2 linked regions of the Botrimarina mediterranea genome follow. The protein of the gene in region 2 binds, or shares a complex with, the protein of the main gene of each other region. Links are inferred from orthologs where the notes say so. Each region holds a gene or a part of one and is shown on either strand. Other genes may lie near its edges.

Region 1 (8,192 bases), 610 kb from region 2 along the record:
ACCGCCCCCATCGAGTCCATCGGCTCGGCAGGGACCGGTTCGAGAGGCTCTCCGTCTTGCGGGGACGCCATCTCGGGGGCCATCTGCTCGTACGGCACGCCGTCGATGATCACGCCGTCGCCGTACACGCCGCTCGCCGAATCGGTCTGCTGAGCGTGCGGGCCGCGGCTCATCACGTTCGGGCGTGTGTAACCATAATCAAGGTACAGGCTCGCGTCACGTTGACGGGCCCGACGCATCGCGTCGAAGTACGCCTTGCCGGGCCACGGGCCCTCGGCCAAGTAGACGCCGTTGTAGTCGAGCAGCGAGCCCTTGCGGTAATGGACGTCCGTAATCGCCAGGTTGTAATCGACCAGGCTCCGGTAGTAGGCCGTCTCCGCGTCGCTGCGACGCCGCTGGGCGTCGAGCAACAGGTCGAGCGTTACCCGGTTTGCCTTATACGAAGTTTCAACCGCTTCGACTTCGCGTTGCGCAGCGGCGCGGCGGTTGAAGTTCGTTTCCGTGAGGCTGTAATTCAGGTCGAGGTCACGAACCGCGTCGCCCAATTGGTGCGAAACCTCTAGCTCCAAGTCCTGGAGCAGGGCCCGCTCACGAGCGAGCAGCAACTGGTGGTGCCGGACGGTGGACATCTGCTGGCGGAAGCCGATTGGGAGGCTGAACCGCAGGCCCATCTCCCACTCCTGGAAATTGCCGTCGGTCAGGACGTTGAACGCTCCGACGCCCGGTGAGAACGGCGTCGCTGCGCCCTGGTCGTCGCCGAACAGATCGTCGCCACCACCGTTCCAACGGTAGGTGCCAAAGGCGTCCAAACGCGGGAGCAGGTGGTTACGGGCGGCGATCAGCTCGAGCTCACGCTGCTTGATCGACCACTTCTGCTTGCGGACCTCGACGCGGCGGGTCAGACCCTCGCTGTGGACCGCGGTCCAGTCGAACGCCACTTGGGCGGTCGTCGGCTCGTCAGCCGGGCGGATGAGGCGGCCGTCGGTGTGGCTGAGGCCCATGATGTAACGCATCCGGTTCTCGGCCGTGTAAAGCGAGGAGAGCCCCTGCTCGACTTGAGCCTTGAACTGGAAGTACTGGGCGCGGGCCTGAGCCTCGCGGTCGGCCGAGCCGCCCCGGGCGCCCTGGCGGGCCAAGGCGGCGACCGTCTTCCAAGTCTGCAGCGCGCTGTCGCGGCCGATCTTGCGGGCCTCGAGGTCGCGGTACGTGAAGTAGAGGTTCCAGTAAGCCTGCTCGACGTCCCGCATCAGGTTGCGGGCCGCGCCCTCGAAGTCAGCAAGCGACTGGTCGGTGCGGATCCGGGCGAGCATCACACCATCGAACGGGTTCACGCCATTCTGAGCGTACTGCTCGAACGCGAACGGGCCCGCGATGCGGTTGTACTGAGCGCCGGCGCCTTGCAACAACGGCTGGCTGACGAAGGTCTCGAAGTTGGTGCCCCACTGCGAGAAGGCGGGGGCGTTCTGCAGAATGAGGTTGTTGTTGGCGTCGTAGGTCGTGTTGTTGCGGAACGCGAACTGAGTACCAGCGGCGGACGTCTTACTAACGCCCACGTTGAAGTTCGCCGCGTCCTGCTGGAACGCCCGCGACTGGAACGCCGACGCGAAGCCGCCGACGTTCACCGGGCGGTCGTTCTTCTGCCACGAGATCGCCGAGTCGAGCTGCGCGTCGAAGGCCGAGAGCGCGGCCTCGGTCCCCGTGCCGTTGAACTGCGAACCGGACGCGGTTCCCGTCGCGGATTCAACGAGAGCCGGATCGTAGGTCGTCGCGACCGAGACGCTGTTGATCAAGTTGCGCGAGATGGTCTCGGGCGCTTGCTCCTGAACCACCGCGCCGAGCTGGCGCATCACCTGGCTGTTGGTGAGCGTGATCCGCGTCGCTTCTTCAAGCGACAGATCCCAGACCTCGTAGTTCTCCGAGTGTCGCACCGTGAGGGGCGCCATTGCCGACGTGACCTCGTCGAGCGAGGGCTCTTCCACGTCCGGGTACTCGATCTGAGTCGCTACGTCCACGTAGTGGCTCAGGTCGCCGTCCTCCATGAAGTAGAACGGCTGCGTCGGAGCGCAACCGGTCAGCGCCGTGATACCGGCGAGGAGGACGCAGAAGAAGTGGCGGGCTTGCCGATCCATGGCGGGCTCTTCGTGGATTGGTTCGTCACACGCCGTCGCCGACGCTGCTGGCCTTCCGAGGCCCGCAACGTCAACGCACTCAACCGACGCGTGCTTGGTCCCGTTCACTCGCTGCGAGCGATCCGGGCTTTCCCCCCAAAACACGATCTCAGGCTCAAGGCGTTTCCGCTGGCGCCGCGCCCCCAAAACGCGACCGCCCACCCCGAGCCGGAGCATTCAGCAGAACTGACATCGTCCGCACAACCGTTACGGCTTAACAAAAACGGGGATGTTCTCGCGCCGGCTCTGCTAGCGACGCCTTCGTTCTCGCGCAGAGACGCGGAGTCGCAGAGAGGTTTAAAGCGAGCCGGCCACGCAAGTGGTCGGAGGACTCACGCAAAAGGCGCAAGCCGCCAAGAAGCGAAACTGACACTAGGCCAGTCACCAAACATAGGGGATCAGGCGAGCGGTGCGTCGCTGGTACTCCGTGAACTCCTCACCGAACCACGCCGCTAGCGACTTCTCCTCAATACAGATCCGCCACCAAAGAGCTGGCGCCCCGATACCGAGTCCAATACCCAGGGCGCCCAGACTGCCGAAACCGAGCGGCATGCCCACGTAAAGCAGGAGCGTCGCCAGGTAGATCGGGTGGCGCATCCACGCAAAGAGCCCCGTCGTGACCAAGCGGTGCCCTTGAGTGGTCTGAACGTAGCCGCTGAAGTGACGTCTCATCGCATAACGAGTCGCCAGCCGCAGCCCGAAGCCAACCAGCGTCAACGCCACGCCGACCCACCGAAGCCACCTCCACTCGACTCCAAGCGTCGTCCATTGAAGCACGCCCGCGTCGAGCCACCCGAAACCGAAGCAGCCGTACAACGCGACCAGCAGCGGCGTCAGCGCCGCTAGCTGCCGGTCCGGCGCGTCGGGCTGCCGGACGCCGAGTAGCTGCACCCCTCCCTCAGCGATCGCCCAGAGAGCGAAGGACCACGCCGTAACCGCCGCCGGCGTTAGCGGGAGGATGTTCACGTGATACCTCGGTCCGTGCCGAGGCCGATGGTTACGAATGACCAATGACCGCGCCCCAATGACCAATGGCAGGAAGGGCTAGGGACATACTCGTGCGGCAGCACTGCATTGGTCATTGGGAGCTTGGTCATTGGGGCTTCATTCCTCCGCTACAACCACAGATGCAAGCGATCGCCCAGCATGTCGGGTAGCTTTTCCTTCACCATCTTCTCCGCTTGCCGCGCGTGATACCGCGTGCTCAGGTGCGCCGCGATCACCAGCTCGTTCTCGAACAGCGCGGCGCGCTCGACCCAGTCGTCCAAGTGCATGTGCCCGTGCTTGTGGATTTTTTCTTTGCGGTGCTCGGGCGAGACGAACGTCATCTCGGCAATCAGAATCTTCGCCTTGTACATGTCGGGCGAGTCGTCGAGGCCCTTGGGCGACGTGTCGCCGAGGTAGCCGACGATCGGCGTGCGGACCTCGGCGCTGACTTCGATACCGGACAGGCGGATGTCGCGGATCTGGGTCCCTTCGAGGCCCTCGTACTCTGGCTTGAGCTTCTTGCGGCGGTCCCAAACGATGTAGCCCACCGACGGCACCGTGTGGACCGTGGGCGTCACCGTGACAATCAGCTCGCGCGACAGCTGGATCTCTTCGCCGGGCGTGACGCCGATCAGCTCGCACGGCAGCCGGCCGCGGTCAAGCCGTTGCATCGCGGCTAGCAAGGATTTGACGTTCTCAAGGATCTCGGCCGGGACGTAGATGACGGGCGGGTCCATCTTCATCATCCGCCGCCGCGCCACGTACACCGGCAGCGCCGCGATGTGGTCGAGGTGTCCGTGCGAGACGAACCATGTCTCGGTCCCCATGAAGCTCCAGGGCTGCAAGCCGAGGTCGAAGCCGAGGCTCAACTCCGGCAGCCGCCAGTAGCTCTGGACCGCGGCGCGGCTGTAGCCCTCGATGGTGAGGTCGCCGTGCTTGAGCGTTTTGACGGGGGCGTTGTTGGGCAAAGCTGGGGAGTGTGGCGAGATGGGGGAGCGTGTCGTGGCGCGCCGTGGGCTGCCGCCTACGGCTGCGACCCGACGGATGGCTGACCGTCTTCGTGGGTTCTTTGCGGGGGGCGGAAGACCACGGAGAATCCGCGATTATCGCCCCAATCCCCGCCGCGAGAAACCCGCCTAAGACATCAAAGACACGTCCAGCGGCGCCGGCCCCGCTTCCAGCGTGATGGCGCCGTAGCGCTCCGGCTGATGGGCAAGGGCGTGGCGGTAGCGGATCAGCTCCAGCATCGCCAGGAAGACACCCACGAGAGTCGATTTATGGACCGGTCCCTCGGGGAAGAGGTCCTCGAACGGCACCGTCCCGTCGGCCGCCCGCAGCAAAGCGTCGATCCGCACCATGTGCTTGTGGATCGGCGTCTCGTCGTAGTAGATCGTCTCAGGGAGCTTGGCCGGCGCGAGACGGTCGCGCATCACCCGAGCAAAGGCGCTGACGAGGTCCCAGAGCTCGACCCCTTCGATCGGCTGCTCGGCGGGGTCCACCTCCGTCCGCGGCGGGGCGACCGTGCGGGTGTAGCGCCTCGACCAGTCGAGCCGCAGCGTTTCGAGCTTCGCGGCCGCGTCGCGGTACTCCTTGAACTCTAGCAGCCGCTGCACGAGGTCGCCGGGGGACTCGATCGCTTCGTCGTCGAGCGGCTGCCCCTCGGCCGCCTCCTCCGCGGAGGGAAGAACGCTCCGCGACTTGATCTCCAAGAGCAGGCTGGCGACATCGAGAAAGTCGCCTACCGCATTGGGGTCGAGCCGCTCGATCACCGCTACGTAATCGAGGTACTGCTGCGTCACCACTGCCAACGGCAACTCGGCGACCGGCAGCTCTTCCTTCTTAACGAGATAGAGCAGCAGGTCGAGCGGCCCGTGATAGGCGTCGAGATGGACCTCGAAAGCTTGCATCGCCGGCGCCGGGATGGGGCGGAAGGAACCGGCAGAGCCTAGCGGCGTTGGTGCCAAAGCCACAAGACGCCATCGCTAAAAAGGCGAGCCGGGAGCGTCACAGGATTATGCAAGGGCTAGCAGTGAGAAGTGGGCTCGGTAGTTCAATCGAGGAAGCGTTAGCGCCCTTGATCCCCCTCCACCGCCTTCGGGTGAGGCCGCTTATTCCGGTAAACGGGGGGAGGGGGTGCGCCCGGTACTCGCTTCAGCACCCTCCCCCCGTTTACCAGAGAAAGCGGCCTCCCTCTGAAGAAGCAGGGGGACACAACGCGCTAACGCTTCTTCTACTGCCCAACCTTGTACTGCTAGCCGTTGCATAATCCTGGTCAGCGACCGGAGGGCGTCGGATACACACTCAATTTCCGTGCTCCCGCTTCACTCCGGTCGCTCACACTCCCGGCTCACCTAACCACTGACCCGTGCGCAAAAAAAGAACCCGCCATCCTCGCTGAGGATGGCGGGTTCTTCGTGATGCAATCTCAGAGTTGTCGCGTCAGCTGAATTGCTGAATCGACGTTCCTGCTAAGCAGGACTCAGCCGCAGCAAGGAGCCGGAGCGGCACAGCAATGCTTGGCGGCGTGCTTGGCCTTCATGCGAGCGAAGAAGCCGCAGCGCTTGGGCTTGCAGCAGGGGTCGCACGGGTCGCAGCAGGTCGGGGCCGGCTCGCAGCAAGGAGCGGGCTCACAAGCCGGGGCGCAAGGGGCCGGCTCTTCGCAGACCGGGGCGGGCTCGCAAACGGGAGCGGGCTCGCAGCAAGGGGCGGGCTCTTCGCAGCAGACCGGAGCGGCCTCGCAGCAGGTCGGCTCACAAGCCGAGGCACAGCCGCGGTTCTTGTGGCAGCCACCGAACAGACCGGCCTCAGCCTGGACGCCAGCCGACAGGACGACGGCCATAGCAACAGCGAAAGCGAAAACGTTCTTCATCTCTGGTTTCTCCCAGCATCGGGTCTTGCCGCCTGGCGCCGGTCCCGGGGGGACACTGCAACAGCGCCGCTGACGACCGCCGTCGGCGTCACGCAATCCGATGCGTGAACCCCTCGGGCATGTAAGGGTCACCGCCGCCAACGCGGCGGGGCGCCAGACCGACTGGGGTGTCTACGGCGACATTGCCGATTACAACAACCTTGCGGTCCGGGGCGCTGAAGTTAGCAAGACCGGGGGGGCTGTAAAGGGGCCGATCCGGGAAAGTCGATAAAATCGACCCCCGGTGCGGCGGGTTGTCGCAGGAAACCGCGGAAAAACGCGGGTCTCTAACGGATTTCGCCCGTAGACGGCGCGTTCGCGGTCCGCGGGACCTCTGCCTTAGCGGGGTCCGCCCCTTCGACAAATTGGGGGCTTGACGCGGCTTGGAGGTCTTCCTCGAAGCTGACCACGGTGGCCGAGCCGTCGCCGGTGTCGCAGGCCAGACCGCAGACGCGCCAGCCGCTCTCTTCGAGCTTCAGCAGGCAACACAACTCCTGCGACGCGGAGGCGCCACGCTCGGTGACGAGGCACTGCGCAGCGGCCTCGGCTTCACTCAGCAGACGCACCTCACCGACGACGAGTTGCTCGACGTCCATCCCCATCGGTGTGAGCGCGCTGGGGTCCGCCTGACAACGCTCGGTCGCCTTCGCGGTAAGCAGTGTCATGGCGCTACCCGTGTCGCCCGCCAGGATCGCCCGCATAAAAGTCTCGGCCGATGAACCGATCGCCTTCGCGACCGCCGGGTCCAGCGGCGGCGCCTGCTGGACGACTCCGGTCGCCGGCTGGAAGGTTCCGGCGGGCTGCGCCTTCTTCGTCATCGCCGGTTGCCCGGGCTCGGACTGTGAACAGCCCGAAGCGACTACCAAACCCAACACCGACAGACTCACCAGGCAAACGCAGCGCACGGCACAGGCCTCCTAGCCACGACGTGAAATACTTCGCCGCGGGACAAGCGGCCGGCGCGGAGAGTGGCATAGCGCTAGATTACGGTCAACGCCGGTTGCAAAGGGCGGTCAGCCATCAGCCATCAGCGGTCAGCTTTCTTGAGAATCGACTCCGTCGATATCTTGCAGCTGAATGCTGATAGCTGAACGCCGATCGCAACAGCGTCAGCTCGCCGCCAGCCCCCGATCCACCGACGCCTGCTCACGGGCATAGACCGCTAGCACCGCCTCGAACGTCTGCGGTTCGATCTTCCACGCCGGATCGCTGTCGGGGTGCTGATTGCAGTGCGTCGAGATCAGCCGGAATAAGAACTTGAACAGGTGCCTCGGCGTCCGCAGTGAGCGAAGAGCCTCGCTGAGTCGCGAGTCGCTCACCGCAGGGTCGATCAAATCGCGCAGCATCGGCGGCGGGTCCTGCTCGGTGCAAGCGGCGAGTCGGGCGTTCGCCAAGTCCGACAGGGCTTCTGCCGTCCAGTCGAGCGACGGGATGACGTTCTGCTTGTCGAGCCGGGCCCGCTGGTGGAAATCTCGGTCTTCGCGGTTCAGATAATCGAGCACCTCGGCCGGAAGCAGCAGCTTGAACCCAAGGCCCGGCTGGCGGAGGAACTTGTTGTCGAGCATCGACCAGACGAAGTCGCGCATCGCCTCGACACGACCGCCTAACAGGTGCGGCTCGTCAACGCGGTCCACCAGCACCATGACGCCGCCGTAGCCGAGCGAGCGGAGCACGCCCTGGAGCTTGCCGAGCAGCTCATATCGGTCGTCAGTGCGCCGCTTATCAGGCAGGGGTTGGTTCTCGAGGTCCTCAGTGCGGACCCGCATCAAGAGTCCGGCGAGGGTCCCGCGGTCGCGTCGCAAGACACGAACGTTGCTGGCGACTTTCCACGCACGACGGTGACGGCTGAACCACTTTACCACCCAAGGCGCCCAGCCGGCGGCGATCGCCACGTACGTCCACGGCCAGGCCAGCCAGGACTTGATGTGATACCAGTCCCAGTAGTGGAACAGCACGATAGCGCCAAGGATCGCGGCGGTGATGGCGACGCCAATCCAGAACCAGCCCGACGCCAGCCAAGTGGGATAACCCACCACGCTCGCCAGTCGCTTCCAACGCTGGCTCTGGGGCTCGGCGGTCGAGTCGTCGTAGCACGCTGCCAGCAGCATGAGGTCGCGGCGCTGCGCCGC
Region 2 (9,712 bases):
ACGGGTGTAGATCAGCGGCAGCGTCATCTTTTGTTTGGCGAGGTCGGCGCCGGTCGTCTTGCCGGTCGTTGCTTCGTCGCCGGTGAGGTCCAAGAGGTCGTCGGCGATTTGGAACGCCATGCCGAGGTTGCGGCCGTAGGACTCCATCGCGTCGGCGACTTCGCTCGAAGCGCCCGCGTACACCGCGCCGAGTCGGCAGCAGCACGCGCACAGCTCGGCGGTCTTGCCGTCGATGATGTCGAAGTAGTCGGCTTGCGAGAGCCCGAGGTCGCCCTCGGCGAGCGTCTGCCGCAGTTCGCCATGGCAGACGCGGTTGGTCGTGCGGCCGATGAGCTGGCACGCCGTCGCCGCGTCGCGATCGACGGTCGCCGCCAAGTAGAAGGCTTGCGAGAAGAGGAAGTCGCCCAAGAGAACGCTCTTCTCGTTCCCCCAGCGAGCATTGACCGTATCGACGTGGCGGCGGAGCTGGGCCTCGTCGAGCACGTCGTCGTGGACGAGCGTCGCGGTGTGGATCATCTCGACCACCACGCCGAGCAACTCGTGCGCACTTGTCAATTCGCCGACGGCATTTCCCACCAGCAGCACCAGCGCAGGCCGCAGCCGCTTGCCACCGAGGCGGTAGCCGTGCCGGACGACCTCGTCGACCAGCGGGTCGCTGCTGGTGAGCTCGGATTGGAGCCGGTCTTCCACACGCCGCAAAGCCGGCAGAATGGGGCCGAAAAGGTCGGCAACCACGGCGGAGGGCGGTCGCGTTGCGGCGGTATTCACTGAGGTCGTTGTCGAGGAGTCCATGGGTTCGCCGCGTTCGATCCGTTCGTTGGGACGCCGCCGGACGGACGCCTCCCTGGCAGTTGTCCAGTTTAAGGCCAGCGAGCCGCAAGGGGCAGGGCTCGGTCGGTAGCGGGCTAACCGCAGTGGGGAGCTGTCCTTAACGCCCTCCGGTCGCTGACGCTCCCGGCTCGCCTCAATTCGGCTGGCGAGCCGGGAGCGTCAGCGACCGGAGGGAAGCGGGTACAAACCTTCCACTCTGATTCGCCCCCCTCACAACGACCGAAGGCCCGGCCGCCACTTGGGCGACCGGGCCTTCGTTGTCAGTTGGGGCGACCGCCGAGGGGCTGGGATAGCCGCCTCGGCAGCGACCGCTTCTTGCGGCCGACCCCGGTTATTGATTCCGCCTCTTACGCCCAACGCGGGTTGGGCGAGGCCGGCGGTTTGCAAGCCGGGTTGTCACGACGCCTTACGAAGCTCAGACGAGCTCCTTCTTGGCGCCGATCAGCGTGCGAAGCCGTTCGGCAAGCAGGGCCGAGTCGAAAGGCTTCTTGAACGTCTCGTTGATCGTCGAACGGTCGAAGCTGATGCTCGAGCCGTCGTCCGGCAACAGGGCGATCAGGATCGTCTCGGCGAAGTCGGTGTTGCGACGCAGGTTCTGGCAGATCTGCAGCGCCTCGACATGACCGATCGAGAAGTCGCAGATGATGCAGTCCGGGTGGAAGCTCTCCGCCTGGATGCCCGCCTCGAAACCGCTGGCGGCGGTCTGCGTGCGGAACGACTTGTCGGCGGGAAGCTCCCGCTTGAGGTTCTCGATCAGCACCTGGTCCTGAGCGACGATCAAGACCTTGGCCATGGCCTCGTCTTCGAGGTCGCCAAGGGGCATGCCGTGCTCCTTGAGGAACTTGATCAGGTACTCGCGGGGGATCCGGCGGTCCTGGGAACCGGGGATCCGGTATCCCTTGAGACGTCCCGAATCAAACCATTTGCTGACGGTGCGCGGGGCGACCTTGCAGATCTTAGCGACCTGACCCGTCGTGAAGACCTTCATCGGGCTCTCCAATTCTCTGTCTGAATGTCCGCTCGTCGCGAAGGCTGCCGCTGGGTCACGGCAAGCTGCGCCTTGCGCCCCTCACGTATGTTTCTCAACGGCTGGGTCACCGCGAGACGCATGCGTGTCTGGGTCGGGGTAAAGGGGGTTTAATCGTCGCTGGGGACCGGGTCAGGTCTGACTGAACCGTTCCTTCGTTACTGCTTCACGGATCGGCTGCGAGAGTCGCGTCGGGATTGTCAATCACAAGGTTTCTCCAGCCGTTTGGAGCGTGTCGCTCCGTGCAACCGGCACAACCCTTACAATCCCGCACGACTACCGCACCCGCGCCGTCGTCAGCGAACGCCATCGTTAAGGGAACGACGCCGCTAACGAGACAGGTCTTGCGCGAGGGGAACCCACACTCCTCACCGTAGCCGCCACCACCGGCGCGGTCCTTCCTTTGGAAGGGTTTCGCCCCGTCAGCGCGCAACGACAGCAGGTCCAGCGGATGGATGCGTAAGGCAGGCTCCCCCCTGCGTGTCCCCCGGGCGCCGCCCGCAGGCCCGTTGCCTGCGTTCGGAGGGGAACAACCCATCCGATGCTTATCTTCGTTATTTCTGGGGGGGTGACTTTAGAGCCGGATTCGCAGTTCCTTAGCGCAGCCGCGCAGGCGCTTCTGTTGGTATGCCTCAAATTTCTGTGGGAGGGGTCTCCAGACCCCGATTTCGGCGTCCATCCGCAACGGCATGGTGCGCGTAATCGGCGTCTGGAGACGCCTCCCACAATTACACCTAGCGCCGTCTATGCCGCCCGGCGTAGCGGCGTGGCTTCGGCTTCCCGCCGGCGGAGATTAATGTGGCCGTCCTCGGAGACGTCCTCGAAGCGGACCGACACCTGCTTCGACACGCCCGACTCTTGCATCGTGATGCCGTAGATCGTGTCGGCGCCCGACATCGTCCGCTTGCTGTGCGTGATGACAACGAACTGCGTCGAGCCGAGGAAGTCTTTGAGGACGCCGCTGAACCGCCCGACGTTCGCCTCGTCGAGCGCGGCGTCGACTTCGTCCAAGAGGCAGAACGGGGACGGACGGCTGCGGAAGAGTGCTAGCAACAACGCGACGCACGTCATCGTCTTCTCGCCGCCCGATAGCAGCGAGAGGCTTCGTAGTTCCTTGCCGGGCGGGCAGGCGACGATCTCGACGCCCCCCTCCAGCGCGTCGTCCCCCTCGGCGGCGCCGGTGGGCTCAACCATCAACAGGTCCGCCTCGCCGCCACCGAAGAGGCGCGTGAACAGTTCGCGGAAGTGCTCGCGGACCGTCTCGTACGTTGTCTGGAACAGCTCGCGGCTGTCTGTGTTGATCCGCGCGGTAAGTCGAGCGAGCGACTGCTTCGCCTGGCTGAGGTCTTGGTACTGGCCGGAGAGCTGAGCGAAACGGTTCTCGAGCTCGTCGAGTTCCTCCAGCGACTCGAGGTTCACTGGGCCGACCGACTGAACCTCTTGGCGGAGCGCTTCGATCTCTTCACGCAGGGCCTGACGCTGGGCTTGGCCGAGGGTTTCCCCTTCCTTGGCCGCGGCTGCCGCCACGTCCACGCCGTAGTCGTCGCGGAGGCGTTGGGCGAGGGACTTCGACTCCATGTCGATCCGCTGGCGACGCAGGTCGACTTCGCCGAGACGCCTCGCTAAGGCGTCCGCTTCGGCGCGGGCTTGGGCGACCGCCGACGCCACCTCGACGCGGATGCGTTCACCGGCGCGACGAGCGGCGCGGGATTGGGCGAGCTCGTGCGCCGCGGCGGCGGCTTCAATAAAGAGCACGGCGAGCTGGCTGGTGGCGCGGAGCGCCGCCAATTCGGGCTGCTGGCGCTCGACGACGAGCGACTGGAGGTCGGCCGCGAGGCGATCGACCTTGTCGCTGAGCCCCGCGTCGGCGCCGCCGCTGCGGCGGGCCTCGACGCGTAGCGACGCCAACAACTCGTTGTGCTTGGCGGCGGCGGCCGCGAGTTCCTTCGAGCGAGCCCGCTGCGCGGCGATCTCGGCCTCGGCGGCGCGGACGGCGGCGGCCGCGTCGGTTGCCGGTTCGGCCTCGCGGTGGGCGTGTTCGGCGATGGCGTCGCGACGCCACGTCAGGCTCGCGACGCGCGCCTCGACGCGGTTCGCTTCGGCGTTCGACGCGGCGAGTTGCGTTACGAGGCGCTCGGCGCCGGCGTCGGCTTGGCGGCGCCGTTCTTCGAGCGTGGCGGCCCGCTGCGCCGCGGCGGCGAGTTGAGCGCGGAGTTCATTCGCCGACGCCTGCTGCGTGACGAGTCCGGACTCGGCGTCGGCGATGCGCTGGTCGGCGGCTTTCGCGTCGGCTTCGGCCGACTGCACGGACTGTTCCGCCGACGCGATCTGCCGCTGCAACGCGACGCCGTCCTCGCGGCGGGTCAGCACCCGCATCGCGGTGTCGTTGGGGCCGCAGACGAGCGAGTCGTCGGCCCCGAGCGTCTCGCCGTCGAGAGTTACGAAGTTGAGCCCCTTGCCCACCGAACCGGCGAGCCGCTTTGCTGTCGCGAGCGTATCGACGAACCAAGTGCGGGCAAACAGCCGTCGCACGAGCGGGGCGTAACGCGGCTCGACTTCGATGAAGTCCGCCGCTCGTCCGAGGACGCCGGGTTCGCCCTTGAGGTCGATCTGGTCGATCGCCGTTAGCGACGCCGACGCCTCGAGCGATTGGAAGCCCGCGCGAGTGGTGAGCGTCTCGGAGGTGCGGCCCTCGCCTAGCGCTTCGAGCAACGCCTCGCGCGAGTCGATGACGACGTGCTCGGCCCGGGCGCCGAGGGCCGCCTCGACCATCGCCACAAAGTCTTCTTCAACGTGGATCAGGTCGGCGACCAAACCGTAGACCTGCGGCGCCGCTTTGCCGGTCGCGGCGGCCCGATGGACCAGACCGCCCACGTCGTCGTTGAGCCGTTCGATACGCCGCTGCTCTTCGACGAGCGTCTCGAAGCGATGCCGCAATCCGACGAGCCGTTCGCGCGCCGCCGCCGCGTCGCGCTGGCGATCGATGAGCGTGCGACGGAGCTGCGCCAGCTCACGCTGCGTTTCGGCGATGGTGTTGTCGATCGCCAGCAGCGCATCGGCGCAGCTGTCTCGCTCTTCGGTCGCCATGGCGAGCGCCGAGGCGGAGTCGTCCACCAAACCACGCCCGGCCGCGAGCTGCGTCTGCAACTCGGCGAGCGTCGCCGCAATGGAGGCGCTTCGCCGCGTCAAGTTCGCCAGCCGATCGTCCGAACGACGCAGCACCGCCGCGAGGCGGTCGCGTGACTGTTGCTGTTTGGCGTGCAACTGGGCGGCTTCTTGAAGCCGGCCGGTCGCCGCGATGACACGGGCCTCGACCTCCCGCAGCGACGTGGTGTATTCCGCGGCGGTCTCTTCGGCGGCGGTGAGCGCAGCCCGCGCGGGGTTCTCCACCGCCGCGGCGAGCTCTTCTCGCCGGGCCTCGAGCCACGCGGAGCGGGTGTCGGACAGCTGTTTGTCGATCCGCGTCAACTCATTGCGAGCAATCGCCTGGGCTTTCTCGTGCTTGGCGATGCGTTTGCGCGCGTCGGCGAGCACGCGCTCGGAGCGGTCGTCCGTCGCGGCGTCGTCTTGTAGGCGCGCAAGGCGCTCTTCCTGCTCGGCGATCTCGGCCTGCGACGCTTCAATCCGCTCGGCGAGCGACTGGCGTTCGGCGTCGAGGCGACGCCGCTCGTCGGTGAGCTGGCGCCAATCGGCGGCGGCGAGTTCGGTGCGGGCTTCTTTGAGCCGCAACGACGCCTCACGGTAGCGCCGCGCTTTGCCCGCTTGTGAGCGCACACGCCGCAGCCGGCCCTCGACCTCGTCGACGATGTCGGAGAGGCGCAGCAGGTTCTGCTCGACACGCTCCAGCCGTTTGGCGGCTTCGCGTTTTTTGAGACGGAAGCGGCTGATACCCGCCGCCTCTTCCAGTAGCAGCCGCCGCTCAAGCGGCGAGGCTCGCAGCGCCGCATCGACGCGACCCTGCTCGATGATGCTGTAAGAATCGGCGCCGACGCCGGTCCCGGCGAGCAATTCGCGGAAATCCTTGAGCCGGCACAAGCGGCCGTTGACGAGGTACTCGCCCTCGCCGCTGCGATGTACGCGGCGGGTGAGGCGGATCTCTTCTTCGTCGAGGTCGAACAGCCGCCGCCCGCCCTCTTCACCGGGTCGGTTGTCGAACGCTAGCGTCACCTCGGCCGAGTTGAGCGGGCCGCGCGACTCGGAGCCGTTGAAGATGACGTCCGTCATCTCGGCGCCGCGGAGGCTGCGGGGGCTCTGCGACCCCAGCACCCACTTCACCGCATCGACGACGTTCGACTTGCCCGACCCATTCGGCCCGACGACGACCGTCACGCCAGCAGGAAACTCAAGACGCGTCTTCTCCGCGAAGCTCTTGAAGCCGACGAGTTCGAGCGACTTGAGCATGCGAGGAAAGTTGAATGTGGAAAGGGGAATGCGGAAAGGGTTTGGCAAACTTCCACTTTCCCCTTTCGCCTTTCCCCTTTCGGATCACTTCTTGTTCGAGAACAGATCCGGTAGCGGCGTGCCGACGCGGTAGTCGGCGTCCATCGACGCGCCGGCGGCGGGTTCTTCGTCGGCGTTTTCGTTGTCGGGGTCGGACTCGCCCGCGACTTCGTTGTCCGGGTCGTACTCGCGGCCCGAACGGGGGATCGCGTCGACGTCGAAGCGGCCCGGCAACGCACCGTCGCGTTTGGCTTGCTGAAGGGCTTGCACGACGTCGGGGTACTCGCCGCCAACTTCGACGATCGCGCGGATCACGTCGTCGATCGCTGTCGTAACCGTGCGGCGCCGGTCGGGCGAGTCGGCGCGGAATCGGCTGACCGTGATCTCGTTGCCCGACAGGCCGTTGACGAGAATGTCGTTGCCCGCGTCGAGCACCAGCGGGAGCTTGAACTTCTGGTCGGCGCCGAAGAGCACAATCTCCGGCCGGCCGCTGCGCGTGGCGTGCACCATCGGCGGGCCGTCGGTATTGAGGGCGTGGTAGCCAAACTGGCCGCCGAGCCGCTCGCCGCGGATCATCGGGTCACTGGGGTTCATCGCCCACAAGGCGCGGAAGGCGCCGTAGCGGGTCTCGGCGCTCTGGCTGTTGAGCAACGAGCGCAAGCCCTCGTAGGCGGTGACGTCGTCCATCGCGCTGAGCGCGGCGAGGGCGTGGGCGCGGAACGCCGGCTCCTCGCTGGCCGCGTCCACCAAAGCCTGGACACCGTCGGTCTTGTCGAGGTACGCCAGGGCCTCGGCCGAGTAGAAACGCACCTCGGCGTCTTGCGACTTGACGCCCTCTTGGAGCTTAGCGATCGCCAACTCGTCGCCGATTGCTTCGAGACGCAGCGCAGCGTTGGCGGCGGTCAGCGGGTCGAGGAGTTGCTTCTCGAGCAGGACCAGCCGTTCTTGGAGTTCAGTCGGTGTTTCGTTCACCGCGACGCTCCGCACCACCCGCACGAATCGACCGATGTTGTCTTTGTAACGCGGGTGGAGCTTCAGCTCGATGAACTCGGGGGTCTTGGCTTCGGCGACACCTATTTTCTGACCGCCTTCGTAGGATTGGAAGCGGTAGCTGATCGCCTTGGCGACCGCGATCGATTTACGGAACGATTGGTGGTTCTGCGCGAGCACCAAGCCCAGCGGACGCGACTTGATCGCGACGCCGCCCCCGAGGATGCGTCCCCGGGTCGAGGCGGCGATGTCGCGTTCGCCATCGGCCGAGGGATCGACCAGGATCGGCCCTTCGCCCTTAGCGAGGACGTGGCCAGCGTGGATCTGCTGTCCCATCACCGCCAGCTCGGTGAGGCGGGCTTCGAGCACCCGGCCGCCGCGGAGACTTGTCGTCTTGCTGCGGCTCGGCGAATGGACTTCGAGGTCGAATTGGTCGCCCTTCTGAACGCCCGGCGGCAAGAAGCCTCGCAGCAGCACGATCGCCGTGTCGGGCGAAGCGAGCACCTCGTTGGGCTTCTCGATCTGCCGCCGCGCCATCTCGTCAAGCATCGTGGCGCGCTGCGGGGTCTGCGGCGGGTCTTCGCCCGTACCATGCAGGCCCGTGACGAGCGCAACCGCCTCGACCTTCACATAGTTCAGACCGTACGGATGCGCGTAGTCGGCCACCAGCGGCGTGCCGCTCTCGGTGACCTCTTCCAGCGCCGCCTCGGGCGTGCGGTCGCGGAATAGCGATGAGGCGCAGCCGGTCGTCACCGCCAAGGTGGCGACGAACAGCCAATGAGAAGTCCGATAGCAGCGAGGCCTCATACGAGCGCTCCGTCGCGCAAGCGTCATGCGCAAACCGTCCCTGGTTCGCGCGGCGGCGAAGAGTAGGAGCTTTCTACCGGGGGGGCAAGACGGGTCGCGGGGCCGCAACGCGAATTGGAGTGTCGGCGTGCTAAGGGGAGGGGCTGAGGGAAGATTGGGGGACGCGTGCGCGTACTCTTAGCCCTTATCCCCTCAGCTCCTAACCCCTCCGCCTACGGCGGGTCGTATCCCCCCCGTCCCCAAGGATGGCATCGCGAAATCCGTCCCGCGGTCTTCCACATCCCCCGCAACGGGCCGTAGCGCCGCACCGCTAGCACCGCGTACTCGCTGCACGTCGGCTGATAGCGGCACGCGTTTGGGAGCCAGGGGCTTATCAGTCGCTGGTAGCACCGCACCGCCAGCACCAGCGCGAGCGACGTGAGGTCGCGGGCCGCGGCGAGTAGGAACATCGCGATCCGGATCACGAGCGGCCCTCGGACGGCTGCGCCTGCTTGGCGGCTTTCTTCTCGAGCCGACGCGCTAGTCCCCGCAGCGCGGCGTCGACAACCGCTAGCGTCGGCTTGTCCCGGAGTCGGGGCAGGCACACGAAGTCGAGCGCCGGCAGGTCGTGCTGCGATAGCCGGAAGGCTTCGCGGAGGCAGCGTTTCCAGCGGTTGCGTCGCACGGCGCCGCCTACCTTGCGCGATACCGCGAGGCCGAGACGCGCGTGCCCGAGCCCGTTCGGGCGGGCGTGGATGACAAGCACGCCATCGCCCGCGGAGACCTTCGCCTTGAAGACGGCGTCGAACTCGGCGCCGGTGCGCAAGCGGAGCTCTTTGGGGAACGAGTATCGCTTCGCGTCAGACAAGGGCGGCTCGCAGGAGGCAATCAAAACGTCTAGCGCGAGACCGTGTCGGCGCCGCCGTGGTCCGCGGCCTGCGTGTCGCCACTCTCTTGCCAGGGGACTCCGCGGAGCATGGCCGGCAGCGGTTCGCGCATCTCGGCCGCCGAACGGCGCAATGGCAGGGGCTTTCGCAGGTCGACACTCCCCAACCGTCGCACCCAGCGGCCGCCGAGCATGGCGCCTGCCATCAGGCCCAGGCCCAGCAGTATAAACGCCAACAGCGACATTAGCAGCACGGCCCGCGTCGGCGGGTCGAGCAGCGGCACAGCGGTCGCCTGCGCCAGAAACATCGGTTGAGCCTGCAATCCATCGATCCACATGGGCGACCTCCGCTCGGCAAGGGTCACCAGCGCAGCTCACGCCGGGGCTGCTGAGTATAGCGACTCGAGACCGATGCTAGCAGACCCCGGTCCTCCGCACTGAGCCCCTCGGGGAGGACAATCTGGACCTCGGCGTACAAATCGCCGGGGTTTTCGCCGCGGGGATCGACGCCGTGGCCCTTCACCCGCAGGCGTTTTCCACTAGAGGTTCCCGGCGGGATGGTGAGGGTGATTGTCCCCTTGGGGGTGGGGAGATCGACCTTGGCGCCCTCGGCGGCCTCGGCGAGCGTGATCGGCACCGTGACGTCGAGCCGCCGGCCATTGCGGCGGAAGATCGGGTGGCTCGCGACCCGGATCGTCAGCAGGATGTCGCCGGCGGAACCGCCGCTGGGGTCGGGGTTTCCCTGTCCACGG

Evidence for each region.
Region 1: the proteins of smc (region 2) and Spa11_RS04615 are in contact, whole or in part, in a crystal structure (PDB 3ZGX), measured with the Bacillus subtilis proteins. The link is inferred for Botrimarina mediterranea from one-to-one orthologs.

What each region holds. Positions count from the first base shown.
Region 1 is NZ_CP036349.1:1,161,215-1,169,406, reverse strand. Bases 3,178-5,909 are described here. They hold Spa11_RS04615 (segregation and condensation protein A), read right to left. Parts: upstream 5,063-5,909; coding sequence 4,292-5,062; downstream 3,178-4,291. Other genes in these bases: Spa11_RS04610 (hypothetical protein), read right to left, coding at 5,635-5,909; Spa11_RS04620 (MBL fold metallo-hydrolase), read right to left, coding at 3,284-4,123. Also shown: Spa11_RS04630 (TolC family protein), read right to left, coding at 1-2,129; Spa11_RS04625 (methyltransferase family protein), read right to left, coding at 2,550-3,134; more of Spa11_RS04610, read right to left, coding at 5,910-6,024; Spa11_RS04605 (hypothetical protein), read right to left, coding at 6,351-6,968; Spa11_RS04600 (hypothetical protein), read right to left, coding at 7,173-8,192. UniProt on the Bacillus subtilis protein: Participates in chromosomal partition during cell division. May act via the formation of a condensin-like complex containing Smc and ScpB that pull DNA away from mid-cell into both cell halves.
Region 2 is NZ_CP036349.1:1,769,932-1,779,643, reverse strand. The notes cover bases 2,403-6,654. They hold smc (chromosome segregation protein SMC), read right to left. Parts: upstream 6,260-6,654; coding sequence 2,603-6,259; downstream 2,403-2,602. Other genes in these bases: Spa11_RS07045 (flagellar basal body P-ring protein FlgI), read right to left, coding at 6,344-6,654. Outside these bases: Spa11_RS07060 (polyprenyl synthetase family protein), read right to left, coding at 1-792; Spa11_RS07055 (helix-turn-helix domain-containing protein), read right to left, coding at 1,247-1,819; more of Spa11_RS07045, read right to left, coding at 6,655-8,095; membrane protein insertion efficiency factor YidD, read right to left, coding at 8,308-8,544; rnpA (ribonuclease P protein component), read right to left, coding at 8,556-8,942; Spa11_RS22825 (hypothetical protein), read right to left, coding at 8,972-9,298; Spa11_RS07030 (DnaJ C-terminal domain-containing protein), read right to left, coding at 9,322-9,712. UniProt on the Bacillus subtilis protein: Required for chromosome condensation and partitioning.